Regions from separate parts of the Sphingobacterium sp. UBA2480 genome, predicted to be linked through region 1. Evidence: riboswitches for the same ligand, from Rfam matches in the RefSeq annotation. Region 1 holds a riboswitch; each other region holds the start of a gene.
What was found. Region 1 has a riboswitch for S-adenosylmethionine ahead of B3600_RS08870 (methylenetetrahydrofolate reductase). Riboswitches for the same ligand answer to the same signal wherever they lie in the genome.
Positions count from the first base shown of each region.

Region 2: linked by a shared signal. The riboswitch ahead of metE (5-methyltetrahydropteroyltriglutamate--homocysteine S-methyltransferase) and the one ahead of B3600_RS08870 (methylenetetrahydrofolate reductase) in region 1 are both predicted to bind S-adenosylmethionine.
Region 3: linked by a shared signal. The riboswitch ahead of B3600_RS13795 (hypothetical protein) and the one ahead of B3600_RS08870 (methylenetetrahydrofolate reductase) in region 1 are both predicted to bind S-adenosylmethionine.
Region 4: linked by a shared signal. The riboswitch ahead of B3600_RS18015 (O-acetylhomoserine aminocarboxypropyltransferase/cysteine synthase family protein) and the one ahead of B3600_RS08870 (methylenetetrahydrofolate reductase) in region 1 are both predicted to bind S-adenosylmethionine.

Region 1 is NZ_DDPA01000004.1:344,493-348,710, forward strand. It holds gene B3600_RS08865 (DUF2723 domain-containing protein) at 1-1,288, opposite strand, end outside; gene B3600_RS08870 (methylenetetrahydrofolate reductase) at 1,532-2,488, opposite strand; SAM riboswitch class I at 2,559-2,661, opposite strand; gene B3600_RS08875 (hypothetical protein) at 2,746-2,880, shown strand; gene B3600_RS08880 (hypothetical protein) at 2,951-3,802, opposite strand; gene rimM (ribosome maturation factor RimM) at 3,913-4,218, opposite strand, start outside.
Region 2 is NZ_DDPA01000010.1:217,773-221,990, forward strand. It holds gene metE (5-methyltetrahydropteroyltriglutamate--homocysteine S-methyltransferase) at 1-1,893, opposite strand, end outside; SAM riboswitch class I at 1,972-2,075, opposite strand; gene B3600_RS24860 (response regulator transcription factor) at 2,260-2,949, opposite strand; gene B3600_RS24865 (sensor histidine kinase) at 3,052-4,218, opposite strand, start outside.
Region 3 is NZ_DDPA01000007.1:129,532-133,749, reverse strand. It holds gene B3600_RS13805 (TolC family protein) at 1-764, opposite strand, end outside; gene B3600_RS13800 (DUF3050 domain-containing protein) at 1,029-1,799, opposite strand; SAM-I-IV-variant riboswitch at 2,011-2,104, shown strand; gene B3600_RS13795 (hypothetical protein) at 2,171-2,434, shown strand; gene B3600_RS13790 (RagB/SusD family nutrient uptake outer membrane protein) at 2,535-4,052, opposite strand; gene B3600_RS13785 (SusC/RagA family TonB-linked outer membrane protein) at 4,058-4,218, opposite strand, start outside.
Region 4 is NZ_DDPA01000007.1:1,140,240-1,144,457, forward strand. It holds gene B3600_RS18005 (homoserine dehydrogenase) at 1-232, opposite strand, end outside; gene B3600_RS18010 (homoserine O-acetyltransferase family protein) at 270-1,313, opposite strand; gene B3600_RS18015 (O-acetylhomoserine aminocarboxypropyltransferase/cysteine synthase family protein) at 1,347-2,657, opposite strand; SAM riboswitch class I at 2,913-3,025, opposite strand; gene B3600_RS18020 (FUSC family protein) at 3,208-4,218, opposite strand, start outside.

The sequences.
Region 1 (4,218 bases):
ACATATCTCCCAGTTGAAAATTAAAAAAGAACTTAAAATTATCGGAAAACGTTGGCTGTTGCCCTTCTTTCAAATTGAGGTAACTTCTGTAATAAGCTTGATGGCTTCCATCTTGGCTATAGATACGCGGGAAAAAGGTTTCCTTATCAAATTGATATTTGTCTACCTGTGTGAAGGGAACATACTCCGACTTATCTTTCCGATAGCTCGTCTTACTATCGACGCCAACCACTTGCGAGTCATAATAAGGTCCTTTGAGTAACGGTTCCCGTATATATTGTTCACGGCTCAAATATCCTAAAAAAGAAAATACATTATCCGGCGCATTATTGTTCAAGGATGGATTTGCTTTCCCACGGATCATGACCATGGTGTAGGAACTGTATCCAAATAAAACAAAACAAAGAACCAGCAAGGCTGTATTGAGTGTATATTTCTGCTTTTTATAGGAATAATATAGACCGTAAATTATCAATCCCCCCAATAATAGGCACGAGAAAAAAATTCCGGTACCAAATCCCATTCCCAATGAGTTCACAAATACGAGATCCACTTTAGCCGCTAGACCGACTAACCATTGAATAATTCCCCACAAAACGGCCCCCAAGATCAGCACTCCGACGAGGAAAGCTTTTATTGTCCCTTTCGCATTAACCTGTCGCGCTCTTCGGAAATAAACAACCATCGCGATAGCCGGGATTGCTAAAAGATTTAATAGATGCACTCCGATCGAAAGCCCCATAACAAAAGCAATAAAAACCAGCCAACGATCGCTACCGTCTTCATCTGCACGGACTTCCCACTTTAAAATTGCCCAAAATACAACTGCTGTACATAAGGAAGACATTGCATAAACTTCAGATTCTACTGCCGAATACCAAAATGAATCGCTGAAACTAAATGCCATTGCACCGACAACTCCTGCGCCGAAGATCTGCAGGTAGGTTGACAAAGAAGCTTGTTTGTCTTTGTTGAGTAGCTTTTTAGCAATGGCGGTTATTGTCCAAAATAAAAAGGTAACAGTAATTCCACTGCAAACTGCAGAACCTATATTCATCCAATAGGCGATCTGCCCCTTATTCCCTAAAGCGAGATTAGAAAATATATTCTGAATAAGAAGAAACAATGGTGCTCCCGGTTGATGTGCCACCTCCAATTTATAGGCACAGGCTATAAATTCACCGCAATCCCACCAGCTTACCGTCTTTTCAACTGTAGCGATATATACACAGGTGGCAATTAGTCCGCAAGCAAAACCGAGTAGAGAATTTAATCTATTGTACGTCATAAGGTCAATTGGTCTATTGTTAAAATCCTTTTTAGCACTTTAAGTTAAAAAGTTATCCTGACTCCGACACACGAATTAACACTATTTAACACCAGTACCTGACTGTAAACAGGCTATTCAACACTGAATATAGAGATCGACCTAAACCACGCTGCCGAGACTTTCAACCTATTTCAGGCTTTCACAATGAATATTATCATAAAAAAGGGAGCTTATCTGCTCCCTTTTTTATCATTTTATGAGTTAGGCTAGTTTTTCAACAATCTTCTTTGTTGGACCAGGATTACTCATCGTATAAAAATGTAATACCGGAGCGCCAAATTTAATCAGCTCTTGGCATTGCTGTACCAACCACTCTTCACCTACCTGTCTGACGTCGGCATTCGTTTTACATGCCGCGACAGCGTCACTCAGTTCCTCTGGAATATCTAAATGAAAAATTCTTGGCAAGGTCACCAATTGCTTTTTTGTTGTCAGTGGTTTTAATCCCGGAATAATAGGCACATGGATTCCATTGTCCCTACATTTTGTTACAAATTCCTTGTATTTTTCAACATTAAAGAACATCTGAGTCACAATAAACTCTGCTCCCATATCGACTTTTTGTTTCAGATATTTAAAGTCAGTATTGAAATTTGGAGATTCAAAATGCTTTTCGGGATACCCGGCTACTCCGATGCAAAAATCAGTCTTTTCCGACGTGATAATGTCTTCATGCAGATACTTTCCTTTATTCATATCGGTTACCTGTTCCAATAGGTCTGTTGCAAAAGCATGTCCACCATCGGTTGGTATAAAATCGGCATCGCCCTTACGTGCATCACCCCGCAACACCAAAACGTTATCTATCCCCAGGAAGTTCAAATCGATCAATGCATTTTCAGTTTCCTCTTTTGTAAAACCCCCACATATCAAATGTGGCACCGCATCCACTTTATATTTATTCATGATGGCCGCACATATCGCCACTGTCCCAGGACGTTTACGATAGGAAACACGTTCCAGTAATCCACTCGCATGCTCTTTATAGATATAATCTTCCCGATGGTAGGTGACGTCGATAAAAGGAGGTTTAAACTCCATCAGTTCATCCATGGTTTTAAAAATACTTTGGATGCCCTGCCCTTTCGCCGGTGGCAATAGCTCAAAAGAAAACAATGTTTTTCCTTTGGCATTCTGGATATGATCGATAATCTTCATTAAAAAACTGTTTTTAGTTTGGTTGGCTTACATCGAAACGCACACGTCGAGGAATCGTTTATCTACATGTAACTTATCTTTCCCACATGGAGTAGGGTAGAATTTAGCACCTTGAACAATACAGGTTGCTAAGGCTTCAACGGGTCTATTCCCTCGGCCTTTCTCTATAAGCGTTGCTAATATCGTTTTAAAAAATCAAAAGACAAAAATATTTTTTCGAAAAGGCAAAAATAGCAGCAAAAAGACTTCAATAAACGATGTTTCAACGTCACTTTAGCTTTGTGTCCATGCAACGACAGGATTCTTCGCCCTACCAAGAGTTTCAACGTCACTTTAGCTTTGTGTCCATGCAACGACAGGATTCTTCGCGCTACCAAGAGTTAAAGACCTAGAAAAACCAGTAGAATTAACGATCGAGGATCATAGACAGCGAAGAGATTGACTATGCCACAAGAACATTGGCTAAAGATTAGCTGCCAAAGAATTCCGTAAATTTTTGAGATAAAATGTGATCAATAAGAGTCCCCGAACATGGTACTCTTCTTTCGATCCATATTTAAATCCGTCAAATAAATAGTGATAGGCGACTAATGCCTCTTTTTCGTTGTAAAATAATTCCTTCCAAGAATCAGGAACATCTGCCCATGCCTTGAGCACAATGCCATTCTCGGCATAAATAATTGGTGATTCGACACCATCCATTCGATAATCGTGATGGGTGCCAGAGCTTGATATGTGTTGGAAATAAGCGATAGAATAATCTACAAAATTCAAGGCCCTCGCTTTTATCTCCTTTTCACTTTCTGATTTTACCGGAGCATTTCGCCATAAATTCACTTGGCTATCAAATTTACTGGGCGTTTCCCGGATAAGGGTTTTATCTAACACAAAGTTGATATAAAGTCTTTCACTAGTGGGTATACGTGCTGAGCTAAACTGTGAAAAATCACCTCTCAGCTGAACAAAATCTTTTTTTATTTTAACAATATCCAAAGCGACACTACCTTTTTTCTCATCCGTCAATTCTAATCTATCACCGTCAAATTTGTACTTACCAAAGAGTAAGATATCATCAATCGCCATGACAAACTGGTCCTTATCATGAAGCGAAAGAAAGGATCGGTATAGAATAGGATCATTACCATAGGTATCTGCCTCCACATTTTGGGGAGATTCTCTTTTTAATTTATGATACTCATCATTTGGATAGCCCAATATCATTTGGTAGTTACCTTCAGGAAACTCCTTTTTCTTCCCAAAGAAAGTACACGAAGACAATGAGAGTGTGAATAACAGCAGTAATAACGGTTTCAAAATCAATTAATAATTATGGCCAATAGTAATATTAATATATAAGGACCAAGATAAGAAATTACTGCAATAGTAAGTATAGGATATTCAATTGAATAAGCTTGGGGATATGCCTATTCCTTATACAGATCGACCAATCCCTCAGGCAATTCAACTTCAATGATCTCCTCTTCGCCATCAATTCCTAAGATCAAATCGTCGGACAGCGGAAACATCAGTTCTTTGCCATCCATATCTACTGTGGCGACAAATTGTTGTGGGAATTCCTGAACATCTGTTATTTGCCCCAGTTCGCCATGGTTTTCATCGATCACTAAAAATCCGATTAAATCAGTATATCTAAAATCATCCGGGTCGCGCTCGGGCATTTTATCATTGGAAAGATATAGCTTTTTACGAACGAGTACCTGAGCCTTATC
Region 2 (4,218 bases), on a different contig from region 1:
TTTTTGATCAGCTTTACGTAACGGTAATCCTTCACGGATAGCTGGTTCATCGATTTGTATGATTTTGATACCTGCTTTTTCCAAGGCTTGTACTTCATCCAAGATCGCCAATGCAATTTGGTAAGTCGTTGTTGAGCGCGGTTGATCGTTACGTACGAAAGACCATTGTAAGATTGTTACAGGACCAGTCAACATACCTTTAACCGGACGATTTGTCAATGATTGTGCATATGAAGACCAACGGACAGTCATATCTTCAGGACGGTATACGTCACCATAGATAATCGGAGGTTTTACACAACGTGAACCGTAAGATTGTACCCAACCATTTTGTGTGAAAGCGTAACCAGCCAATTGTTCACCGAAGTATTCAACCATGTCATTACGTTCGAATTCGCCGTGTACTAATACGTCGATATCCAATTGCTCTTGAAGACGGATGGTGTTTTCTGTTTCTTCTGCGATTGCTTTATCGTATTCTGCCTGCGTAATAGCACCCTTTTTCAGATCTGCTCTCCATTTACGAACATCTTTCGTTTGTGGGAATGAACCGATAGTTGTGGTCGGGAACGCCGGTAAGTTGAATTTCGCTTGTTGCGCTGCTTTACGGTCTGCAAATGCTGAAGTGCGTTTTGCATCGTCATCAGTAATATTGCTTGTACGTGTTTTAACCTCTGGTTTGTGGATCAATGGAGAGGTACGACGGCTTTCAGCAGCCGCTTTGTTCGCTTCGAAGCGTTTTGCTGTTTCAGCATCAACTTCTCCCTCCGCTAGTACGGCTAAGTCTTTTACTTCAGCTAATTTTTGTTTAGCAAATGCTAACCAGTTTTTTACTTCAGCTGGTAGCGATTGTTCATTGTGTTCATTGTCTAAGTCAAAAGGAACGTGCAACAAAGATGAAGAAGGAGCTACCCATACACGGTCTTTTCCTAATGCATCAACAGCCTGTTTGATTTTAACCAATGATTTTTCGTAATCATTTTTCCAGATGTTACGGCCTTCAACAATACCTAAAGATAATGTTAATGAAGCAGGAACTTTAGCCAATACCGTATCCAATTGGTTTTCACCGCGTACCAGATCCAAATGTAAAGCATGGATAGGTAGGTTAACTGCGATATCTTCGTTGTCTTTTAAAGCTTCGAAGTAAGTCGTTGCGATTAATTTGATATTTTTTGCTGCTGCAGCTAATTTTTCGAAAGTAGGTTGATATAAAGCTTTTACTTTAGCATCTAAATCCAATGCTAAGAAAGGCTCGTCAATCTGAACATATTGTGCACCAGCATCAGCTAATTTAGCTAGTATTTGCTCATATACTGGAATAAGTTTATCCAATAAATCGATACGGTCGAAGCCAGCTTCTTTTTCTTTACCGATCAAAAGGTATGTAATAGGACCTAATAGAACTGGTTTAGTATCGATGCCCAATGATTTTGCTTCGTTGTATTCATTTAAGAATTTTTCGGAAGTCAATTTGAATTCTTGATCTTTTGTGAATTCTGGTACCATGTAGTGGTAGTTCGTATCCAACCACTTGGTCATTTCCATTGCAGTCACGTCGATTCCTTCTTGTTGGAAACCGCGCGCCATGGCAAAATATAGATCTAAACTGTAATTGTTGTCTACTTTATTCAATAAAGAATGGTAGCGAGCAGGAATTGCACCAACAGTGAGGGTTAAATCCAATACTTGATCGTAAAAAGAGAAATCATTGGAAGGGATCAAATCTATTCCAGCATCTTTTTGTGTTTTCCAATTGCCTTCACGAATTTTTTTTGCTGTGTCCAATAATTCCTCAACAGAAGATTTTTTAGCCCAATAGGCCTCATTGGCTTTTTTCAATTCGCGGAACGCGCCCACACGAGGGTAACCTAAATTGTTAGTCAATAACATAATGAATGTTTTTAATATTTCTTTTTCAACTATATTTCTTGCTAGAGAGAGAAGGACACACTAGAATTTGGTGACTTCGGCTTATCATTCCCATATCAAGTAGGGTAGAATTTAGCACCTTGTCAAGGGACAGGTTGCTAAGGCTTCATCGGGTCTATTCCCTCTGCCTTTCTCTATAAGCGACGCTAAGTTAGAACATTTCTTTTTGAAATGCAAATTTTTTATAAAAGTGCGTCAATTTTTTATATTCTACTAAGGATGAAATTGTTTTGTTCTTTTATTTTCATCCACGAATTCGAGTAAGTCACGCTTGAATACGCGTGTAGCATAAAAAGGGGAATGACTATATTTTTCATTCCCCTTTTTTTAACTGACCAAAAGTTTGTAACCTTTTCCGTGCACATTGACAATTTCAACTTTGCTATCTTCTTTTAGATATTTACGAAGTTTACTGAGAAATACATCCATACTTCTACCCGTAAAATAGTTATCATCATGCCATATTTTTAACAACGCTTCTTCCCGGGTCAGCACATCATTTTTCTTTAAGCAAAGCAAGCGGAGTAGTTCAGCTTCTTTCGTGGAGAGTTTTTGCATCTGTCCTTTGTAAGAAATCTGCTGACTTGTATAATCAAAGAAATAATCGCCAATTTCAAATTTATCCGCAACCACTTCTTCTTCTTTGTCTCGAACACTGCGTTTCAGCAAAGCATTGATGCGGAGCAATAATTCTTCCACTCGAAAAGGCTTGGTGATATAATCATCTCCTCCTAGCTCAAAGGCTTCGGTCTTATCTTCCATCATCCCCTTTGCTGTGGCAAAGATAATAGGAACAGTATTGTTTGTTTTTCTGATTTCACGTCCAACTGTAAATCCGTCCTTTTTTGGCATCATGACATCAAAAATACAAAGGTCGTAGTTATTTTTTTTGAATTGAGAAATCGCTTCATCTCCATCCGTGCATAATGTGACGTCAAATTTTCCCTTTAATTCGAGATAGTCTTTTAAAAGATCCCCCAAATTAGGATCATCTTCTGCTAATAATATCTTTTGCATAATGAATATATTAATTTTCACCAATGTCCCTTGATGCTGATAAATCAGCCTTCCTCAACCTTTGAAATTTTTTAAAGAGGAAATATACAAAAAAGGAACGTTTTATTTTTTAATAGGCAAAATTACTTCAAAGGTCGTGCCTTTATCTTTTTCACTTTTAACTGTAATTTTTCCGTTCAGCCTTCTCAGAATGTCCTGTACATAACTTAAGCCAAGGCCAAATCCTTTGACATTATGAACATTCCCAGTTGGAATACGGTAAAACTGGTCGAAAATCTTTTGCAGGTGATCCCGGCTCATCCCAATACCATTGTCGGCTATGGTGACAACAATGGTGTCGCCAACATTTTTTGAATTGATGTTGACATGTAAATCTCCTTTGCTGTACTTGATGGCATTATCCAAAAGATTGTAAAATACATTGGAAAAATGTAACTCATCACCAACGACAACATCCTTGGTCGCTGCAAGATCTATACTGAATTTCCCGCCAATATTTTGCATCCGTAGCTGCATACTGTCCGTTACTGCCGAAACAAGATCATTGATGCATACTTCTACCTGGTCGAGTTTTAGCGTTTCTTTTTCTAGTCTTGCCAAATCGAGCACACGTTCAATATGATTTCCGAGTCTAACATTTTCGTCGTAGATGATATTAGCCAATTTCTGAACGCGCTTGTGGTCGGCATTGATGTCTGGATCTTTAAGTGACTCACTGGCAATCATAATTGTTGCAACAGGTGTTTTAAACTCATGCGTCATGTTGTTGATGAAATCCGTCTTCATTTCCGAAACTTTCTTTTGTCTGAAGATGATAATCAGTGTATAAGCAAAACACCCCACCAACAAGAAAAGCAGTGCCAGCATGGGCAGCAACAGATAGCCCATATTATCGGCAATTATCGCCTTTTTATTGGGGAAATAGATGGTTAATTTTCCTGGCGCAGCACCGATATCACCTTTAAAAAGTGCCGTTGAGTATTTGGTTGTATTTGTTGGGTTATTTAAAGCGGCTTCGTTTAAAATATTATTTAGTAATATATTGTTTGTGCTCCATATTTCAATATTGAAAGGAGCTTTAATGTCGCGTTGAGCCAACTCCTCTTTGATAAGTTCTTGAACGATGATCACATTCAATCGATCCTTTAATGGACGTTTAGCAAGCTCCATTCCAATAGCAATATCTTCGATGTAGTCTGCTTTTTTGCCGCCCAGCATGGCAACGGAATCATATACATTAAAGCCACTCCACGCGTTTTTTCTGTTGAG
Region 3 (4,218 bases), on a different contig from region 1:
TCCTGTTCGGATTTTTGGAGGGAAAAAGCATGGCTTCGCGCTTCGGCAACAAGCGTTTCATAACTGGGGCTTTCCACTTTAAAAGGCTCGCTCAAGGGGATAATCTCCGCTGTAATGCCTCCAATAAGCTGTAGTTTCTGATTTGCAGCCTGAATATCATGACCGATCTGAACGAGCAACAGTTCCCGTTTCGAAAGTTCTAACGAAATACGCAAAACGTCACTGTGCAAGACAACACCCGCCGTATACAGATGTTCAATCTCCTGGAGTTGTACCCGTTGATCAGCAATATCCTGCTCGATTAGAGATTTATTACTATACGACAGTTCCAAATCCAAAAAAAGATTGCAAACCTCCAATTTCTTCTGCGCCGCCGCATTCTTCCAATCGATCCGGGCCAGCTCATTTTCCAATTTTTTGGACTCAATTTTCATCAGATCGCGATGCCCATTGTAGAGATTCAGATAAAAATCCAAACCGCTATCGTACAAGTAGTGAATGATATCATGCTGGGCGGGTTTATTTAAAAGGCCTTGATCATAAACAGGCATATTACTCGCATAACTGGCAGAAGCTCTGGCGGAGATTTTGGGCAGCAGTTCCATGCGTTGCTGCTGGACTGCCACCTCACTTTCTTTGAGCTGCAAATAGGACTGCTCGACGTATTTACTGTTCTGGAGTGCTTTGTCGATCATGTCTTTCAGGGACATACGCAAAGAATCGAGGGCGAAGGTGTCCGAAATAGTGAATACTAACAATCCCATAGTTAGTATTCCTTTTGCCCAATGGGGAGGAAAAAAGTTCACGTGTGCTCTATTATTTTTTTGCGTTGCAAACTTAGACACTTATTACAACTTGGATTTCTTCACAAACGCCAATATGTTATGGAAAAAAGACATTTTTTCATCAATTCAAGCAAAAAGACCAATATCTGCCAAGTAGGGTTTGCGCTACTCTTTTTACAGCCTATAAAAAAGGCCTCTCAAATCAACATTTGAGAGGCCTTTCGGGGATGGTATAAAACCAGATTATCCGTATAAAGAATCTTCTATTGCATTCCACAATTGTATTCTTTTTTGTAGCGCGATTTTACTGATCTCCTTCATTTCTGCCCATTTAACGTCATCGTCCTTCGCAAGATCTGTGATCATCTGCATGGCCAAAGGTCCATGCTCGTCGCCGTCCAGATCAATATGACGCTGGAAATAATAAATAAAGCTATCCAGATTGGCTGTAGGGAAATTTGTTTTAATTTCTTCCAAGATAGAGGTAAACATTCCCGGAATAAGATCTTCACGCCCGAACGTAAAGGCGGCAGCAATTTTATGCACCTCACCTTCAGCAATCACTTCAAATGTAAAATTCAAAAAGTCTTTGATCCGCTTATCCAATGTTGTCGTCGCGATGACATCGAATATGTCGCTCGATTTTTTGGCATGACCGATAAATTTATTGACCAGATGAAGATCGGCACCCATGGCATCCATGGCGTCCAGATACATTTCAAAATGGCTCAAACGGCGGCCATCAATGTATTCGTCCGACTCCTCTGCCAATACAATTTCGTTGATCAGATAGCGTGTTGATGGATGCTCGCTCGCAAACCAGGGTAAAGTCGTACAGGTCAATTTAATCTGTAAAGCTTTTAGTAAAGACATAAAATCCCATACAGCGTAAACATGCCCTTCTGTAAAAGAACGTAGATTCTTGATCGTTTTGATCTTACGATACAAAGGGTGTTGCAATAATACCTCGCGTTCGGCAGCAATGTATTCATTAATTTCCGCAATTCTATTCATGGCGCAAAAGTATCGTCTTATCTTTATTTATTAAAAGTATTTTAAATGAGATTACAGTAGCATGATAAATTTACCGTCCAGCTATCCGCTTCATAACCAAATCAAAAACAACAACCTGCCCCCACTTTGACCTCCCTTGTACTGATTTTAACGCTCATTTACCCTTAAAAACAAAAATATTTTTTATAATAAAAAATAATCTACTATATTTGTAGAGTATTCAGAATTGCATGATGCAATACCAACCGAGTGCAGGCACCGCGGTGGTAAATTAATACGGGTTTCGACCAAAATAAACGTTGCAGAACGATTATTTTCCCACAAAGATCTGGATACAGTTTATGGTTTAATCCTTTAAATTTTTAAATTGTATGGCTACTACAACAAATCTTTACCAACACTTACTGGAAAAATTCAGTTATTATTCAACGGATGAACTCATACAGCTTAACAATGACACCATCTTAGGACAAGGCTGGGGATCATCAAAAGCTACCTTTAGAACAGCTTTGATCAGTACGTTCTCCAAAAGAGGACTCGATCTTTCCAACATAGTTTCTAAGGAAGACGGTTTTACCTCGGTGAAGCATGTCCCTGTACGCTTGGAACAGAATGTGTTGATCCCTTTACAGTAATCGTTATCACCGCCAAAAATAGCGCGCATCGAAAAGATTTCGTGCGCGCTGCTGTGGTTGGTTTAGGAAATTGCCGATCAGAAGAAGGCAAAAAGTCTTGTTATTTATAGTTTGGATTCTGAATCAGTATCCCTGCGCTTTTCTCAATTTCTGTTTGTGGTAATGGCCAGCGATAGAATTTATCTTCGAAATGATAGGGCACTTTACTGTCTTTGACAGCATTGAGTACTTCACCCGCAATATGCCAACGAATCAGGTCGTAATGCCGTAGTCCTTCAAAAGCAAGTTCGACTCTTCTTTCGTGGCGGATACGGTCGCGCATTTTTTCCTTGGTATAACCGGCAGGGAACCCAGGCATCTGAACCCGACTCCGCAAAGTATTCATGGCATCATAAACCGATTGATCTGGCCCGGCGATTTCATTTTGTGCTTCGGCATACATCAATAACACCTCGCCAAACCGCAGTACAACCGCATCCTGTTGGCTCAATGTTGAAAAGCCAAAAGGTAAGTTGGCCGGATCCAAAAATTTCAGCACCCCATACCCCGTAGGCCGCGGATTGGACGGTGTATGGATCTTACCGCCGCCAAAATCAGGATGGTCCACAAAAATTGTTTTGCTCAGGCGCGGATCCCTATCTTTGAACGGGTTGGTTCGGTCGGTCAACGGTGATTCACCAAAAGGCAAACCATCTTTGCATTCATAGGTATCCACCAGGTTTTGTAAAGGCGAAGCAGCAATCCAATCGCCTAGGTACATGTCCCAAGGGGCAGTATTATTCGGTGCCAGAAAATTGACCGAAAAGATAATCTCGGTATTATTCTTTTGTGTCGCATCGCGAAAGACATTTTCAAAAGCCGTACTCAGGGTATACTCTTTCATGATATCGGTGCATAAGTCTTTTACCTCTTTCAAGATTGCTAAATCGGGCACCCCTTTGTCACCATAAGCCGCAAACAATAAAACCCGTGCTTTCAAGGCTTTTGCTGAACTTGCGGTCGCATGCCCCCCATTATTGAAATACGGTTTAGCCGCTAAGTTGGCGATCCCAAAATCCAGATCAGCTCGAATCTGTTTTAGTATATTCTCTGCACTTTCCTTTGGCTGACGCTGATTCTCCAGATTGAGGGGAGTCAGCACAAGCGGCACTTCGCCATAGATACTGTACAATTGGAAATAAACGAAAGCACGGATAAAGCGGGCTTCAGCTTCCATTTTCTTTTTCTCTGCATCGTTTATGTCTGCCCCTGCATAGCTTTGTAATTTCTCGATCAAACGATTTGCTCTGCCTATCGCTACGTATGCATCATTATAGATACCGGTTTCGTAGCCACCTGTTGTTGGATTTAAATTGCCGCCAACGATTTCGTTGACGCTACCTGAATTGAACTGATTATAGCCATTGTCGGTCAGACAGTCCCGAAAAGGCATCCCATAAGAGAACGTCTCACTCTGCAACGAAGCGTAAACACCGGCCAAGGCATTATCAAAATCCGATTTTTTGCTAAAATAGTTGTCCGAAGCAATCTGATCCAAAGGATTGAGGTCCAAGGCACTGTTACAGGAACCCAAAAATAGTCCGGATAATAGCAACGCTGTTATAAATTTCTTTTTCATAGCACTTAAAAATTAACTTGTACACCAAATGAATAAATCTTGTTTTGCGGATATTGCACGAGGTCACCATTTCCATAGCGCTCAGGATCCAGGCCCTTAAATTTGGTTGCAGTCACAAGGTTATCACCCGAAAAATAAACCCGTAGGCGGTCAATTTTATATTTTT
Region 4 (4,218 bases), on a different contig from region 1:
ATGCTGCTTCGGCATCATCGATTAGTTCGACAACAGTATTAATTTCTGGGTCACCTAAAATTGTTTCGGCATCGGTAGAAAATAAATCTGCTGGTAGCGAGCGTTTTTTATCTCCGTTTTTAATGACAAATTTCTTGATCTCCAGATTAAGATCTTTGGTTTTGATGATATCGTAAAGACCTTGGCCTACGACACCAAACCCAAACATCCCTATTGTTAATTTATTACTCATATCTCTTCTTAAATTCTCTTATATATTATTTACTCTCTTATACTAATTCGTTTATGTATTCTTTTTGTTCCCGCAGAAAGCTGCTAATGATTTTTGTGAGTTTTTTTGTTTCGATCAAAAAGCCATCGTGGCCATAGGTCGATTCAATCTCTTGATAATGGGCATTGGGAACATGTTGCGCGATGAATTGTTGCTCTTGTGGCGGAAACAACAAATCTGTATTAACGCTCAGGACTAAAGTTGGACAATCAATGCTCGCCAAAGCAGATTCAATAGATCGTCTTCCCCGACCTAAATTGTGGCTGTCCATTGCTTTGGTCAGGAAATAATAGCTGTACGCATTATAGCGTTTCACCAATTTTTCACCCTGATAGTTCTGATAGGAGGATGCTTTATAATGATCGAGTTTTTCGTTATCATCTTCCTTTTGCGTGTTGGCATACGTTGTATAGTTGCGGTAAGACAACAGTGCCATAGCGCGTGCAACTTTCAATCCTTTAGCTCCACCATCAGGGTGATTGGCGTAAAAGGTTCGATCAGTTGTAATGGCCAGACGTTGACTTTCATTGAATGCAATACCCCATGGTGAGTGGACGGCATTTGTTCCAACCACGATGAGATGGTTGATGGCTATACTGTGCGATACGGCCCATTCCAATGCTTGTTGACCGCCTAATGACCCCCCGATAAGGATCTCTATTTGTTTGATTTCCAGGTGGTCCGCAAGGACTTGATGTGCGTGAACCAAATCCCTCACTGTGAATTCGGGGAAAGATAGGTAATAGGGTTGTCCGGTTGCTGGGTTTACAGATAGCGGATTACTGCTATTATATGCTGATCCTATGACATTGGCACAAATAATATAATAATCGTTTGCATCAAACAACTCACCTGTTCCAAAAAGACCGGACCACCAATCCAGCACATCTGCATTGGCCGTTAATGCATGGCAAACCCAGATCACATTGCTGCGATCTGCGTTGGGTTTGCCAAATGTTTCATAACTGATTTGTAAATCAGTAAGCTCTCTTCCATTTTCAAATACAAAAGGCTCCGGGTGCAGATATATATGCTTACTCATTTCAGTTTTAAGTTTTAAGCCGAAAAAATCTGATTATTTAATTTTATCAAAAGCTTGTTGTAAATCAGCTTTGATATCATCAATATGCTCTATTCCTACAGAAAGACGTAATAAGCCTTTGAAGACTCCGGCATTGGCTTGATCTTCATCACTCAATTGTTGATGGGTTGTAGCTGCTGGATGAATAATCAATGACTTCGTATCACCAACATTGGCTAAATGACTGATCAATTCTAAGCTGTCGATAAAGCTATTGGCCTTTTGCGCTGCGTCACCTTTAAGCTGGAAAGAAAGTACCGCGCCATAGCCATTTTTAAGGTATTTTTGTGCGTTAGCGAAGCTCGGAGAGCTTTTTAATCCCGGATAGTTTACTTTTTCTACCTGTGGATGCGCCTCAAGCCATTTTGCGACCTCTAAAGTGTTGTCTACATGGCGTTGCACCCGCAAAGACAAGGTTTCAAGTCCTTGTAATAATAAAAATGAATTGAAAGGGGAGAGTGCTGGTCCGAAATCCCGGAGCCCTTCCACACGCGCCCGAATGGCAAATTGAATATTTCCGAATGGTCCGCTTTCACCGAAAACTTCGGAAAATACTAAACCATGATAGCCTTCAGATGGTTCGGAAAATTGCGGGTATTTTCCATTGCCCCAATTGTAGTTTCCGCCGTCGACGATGACACCGCCAATGCTTGTGCCATGTCCACCGATCCATTTAGTTGCCGATTCAACAACCACATTTGCACCATACTCCAGAGGTTTAAATAAATAACCTCCGGCTCCAAAAGTATTGTCGACGATTAATGGTAAGTCATATTTTTTTGCTACGGCAGCAATTTTTTCAAAGTCGGGAATATTGAAACTTGGGTTTCCGATTGTTTCAACATAGATTGCTTTTGTTTTATCATCAATGAGCGCTTCAATTTTATCTGCTTCGGCGTCTGTTGCAAAACGAGCTTCGATGCCTAGGCGCTTAAAAGAAACTTTAAACTGGTTGAATGTACCGCCGTATAAGTTGGATCCCGCAACAAAATTGTCACCACTTTCCAAAATATTATTTAAAGCTATAAACTGTGCCGCCTGGCCGGATGCAACAGCAACAGCTGCAACTCCACCTTCCAGTGCCGCAATACGTTGTTCGAAAACATCCGTAGTAGGGTTCATAATCCGTGTATAAATATTACCGAACTGCTTTAATGCAAATAAGTTTGCGCCGTGTTCGGCATTTTCAAATACAAAAGATGTTGTTTGATATATAGGAACTGCTCTAGATCCCGTAGTAGGGTCAGCGACTTGGCCAGCGTGAACCTGAAGAGTTTCGAATTTTAAATTTTTGTTTGAAGACATAATATATCAGATTTTAAGGGTTCAAAAAGAAATTGCAAAGTAAAAAGAGAAGCATACACACCTCCTTGAAGGGTCTGTTAAATCTTTATCCAAGAAAACGGAAATGATTTTTAACAAGCATGGAAGTGCATATGCATACGCATTCGCATCGATACAATTGTACGATGGGTTACACTTTCGCTTATCGTGCGGTTCACTTGTGTTGAACCTGAATTTTTAATGGACTTCAGTAATTTAATAATCATTGTCTTATGTCATTTATATGCTCCAAAACGATATTGTTTTGGACAGGAATTGGCACCTTTTCAAACAAATTGAAGGTTGCCAGTGGGTCATTGAGCCAGTCTCTCGCCACTTCTTTATAAATCAAGACCTACTGATGAAGGGAGGTGTTGATTAGAAATCTTCTTTCGAAGACGACACAAATATAAACTCTTTTTTTATTAAAGCAAAAGAAATGCTATTTTTTAGTTAAAGGAATTTTGAATAACATGCCGATTGGCATCACATATCTTCCGATGAAACCGCAAAAGTAACTGTCAATCGGGTATTATGATTTCTTTAAATTGATCCGTTCTGCAGTTTGATTTAAATCTGTTAGAAGAGGTTTAAGCGCATCGATTCTACTATGGATATCATAGGCGAGGTGGCGATTCGTCTTTTTGTTTAAAGATAGCGAGAGGCCCACCAAATGGGAATTGACCTGATATGCGAGTGCCTGAAAATGGTGAATATGTGACCAATCCATCCATTTGTGCTCGGGTTCTTTTTTCATTTGATTGATGGCGTCTGAAAACAGGGCCATGGCGGTCTGCGCCTTTTTACGAGCCAGTCGTATATCAAACGAACTTTGTCGTTCGTCCGACAGACGGTTATTGATGATCTGGAAATAATGCGCGTTGTAAAGGGATACCTCTTTTGCCAGCTGAACCATGCCTGTGCTCTGGCGTACAGGTATCAAGAAATAACCCGCTATAGCCAAGAATGCTCCAATCAGTGTGAAAAGTATTCGGCTGCCTAAAATGAGATTGATGTTCCCTTCGAACAGATTGAGCGCAATCACAATTCCCAAGGTAATGAAGATGACACTGACCATATAATTAGATCGGTTGAACAAAAAGAATCCAAAAAGACCCAATGCAGCTATGGTTAGGAGTGCTGGAAGAAAATGAATAGAAATTAAGCAGAACACACCAACTATAATACCCGAGAATGTACCGACAATACGTTCTATATTACGGGTTTTTGTCATTGAAAATGCTGGCCTGGCAACAATAGCGATCGTCAGTAAGATCCAATAGGTATATTTAAAATCCAAAAATAAAATACCGATCAATGCACCTGTTCCAAAAAGAAGAGCCATCCGAACCGCAAATCGAAAAAGCGGATTATTCAGATGGAGTTTACTTTTTAGATCAGCGAGATTACGTAATGGTCGACTGATAAATTGTTGGTACTCGCTGGTGTCAATCTTATCCTGAATTTCCTGATTTTGATAAAAAGCGACCTGGATTCTGTTGAGTACATCAATAATTGCTTCGATGTTGCTTATGATAGAACA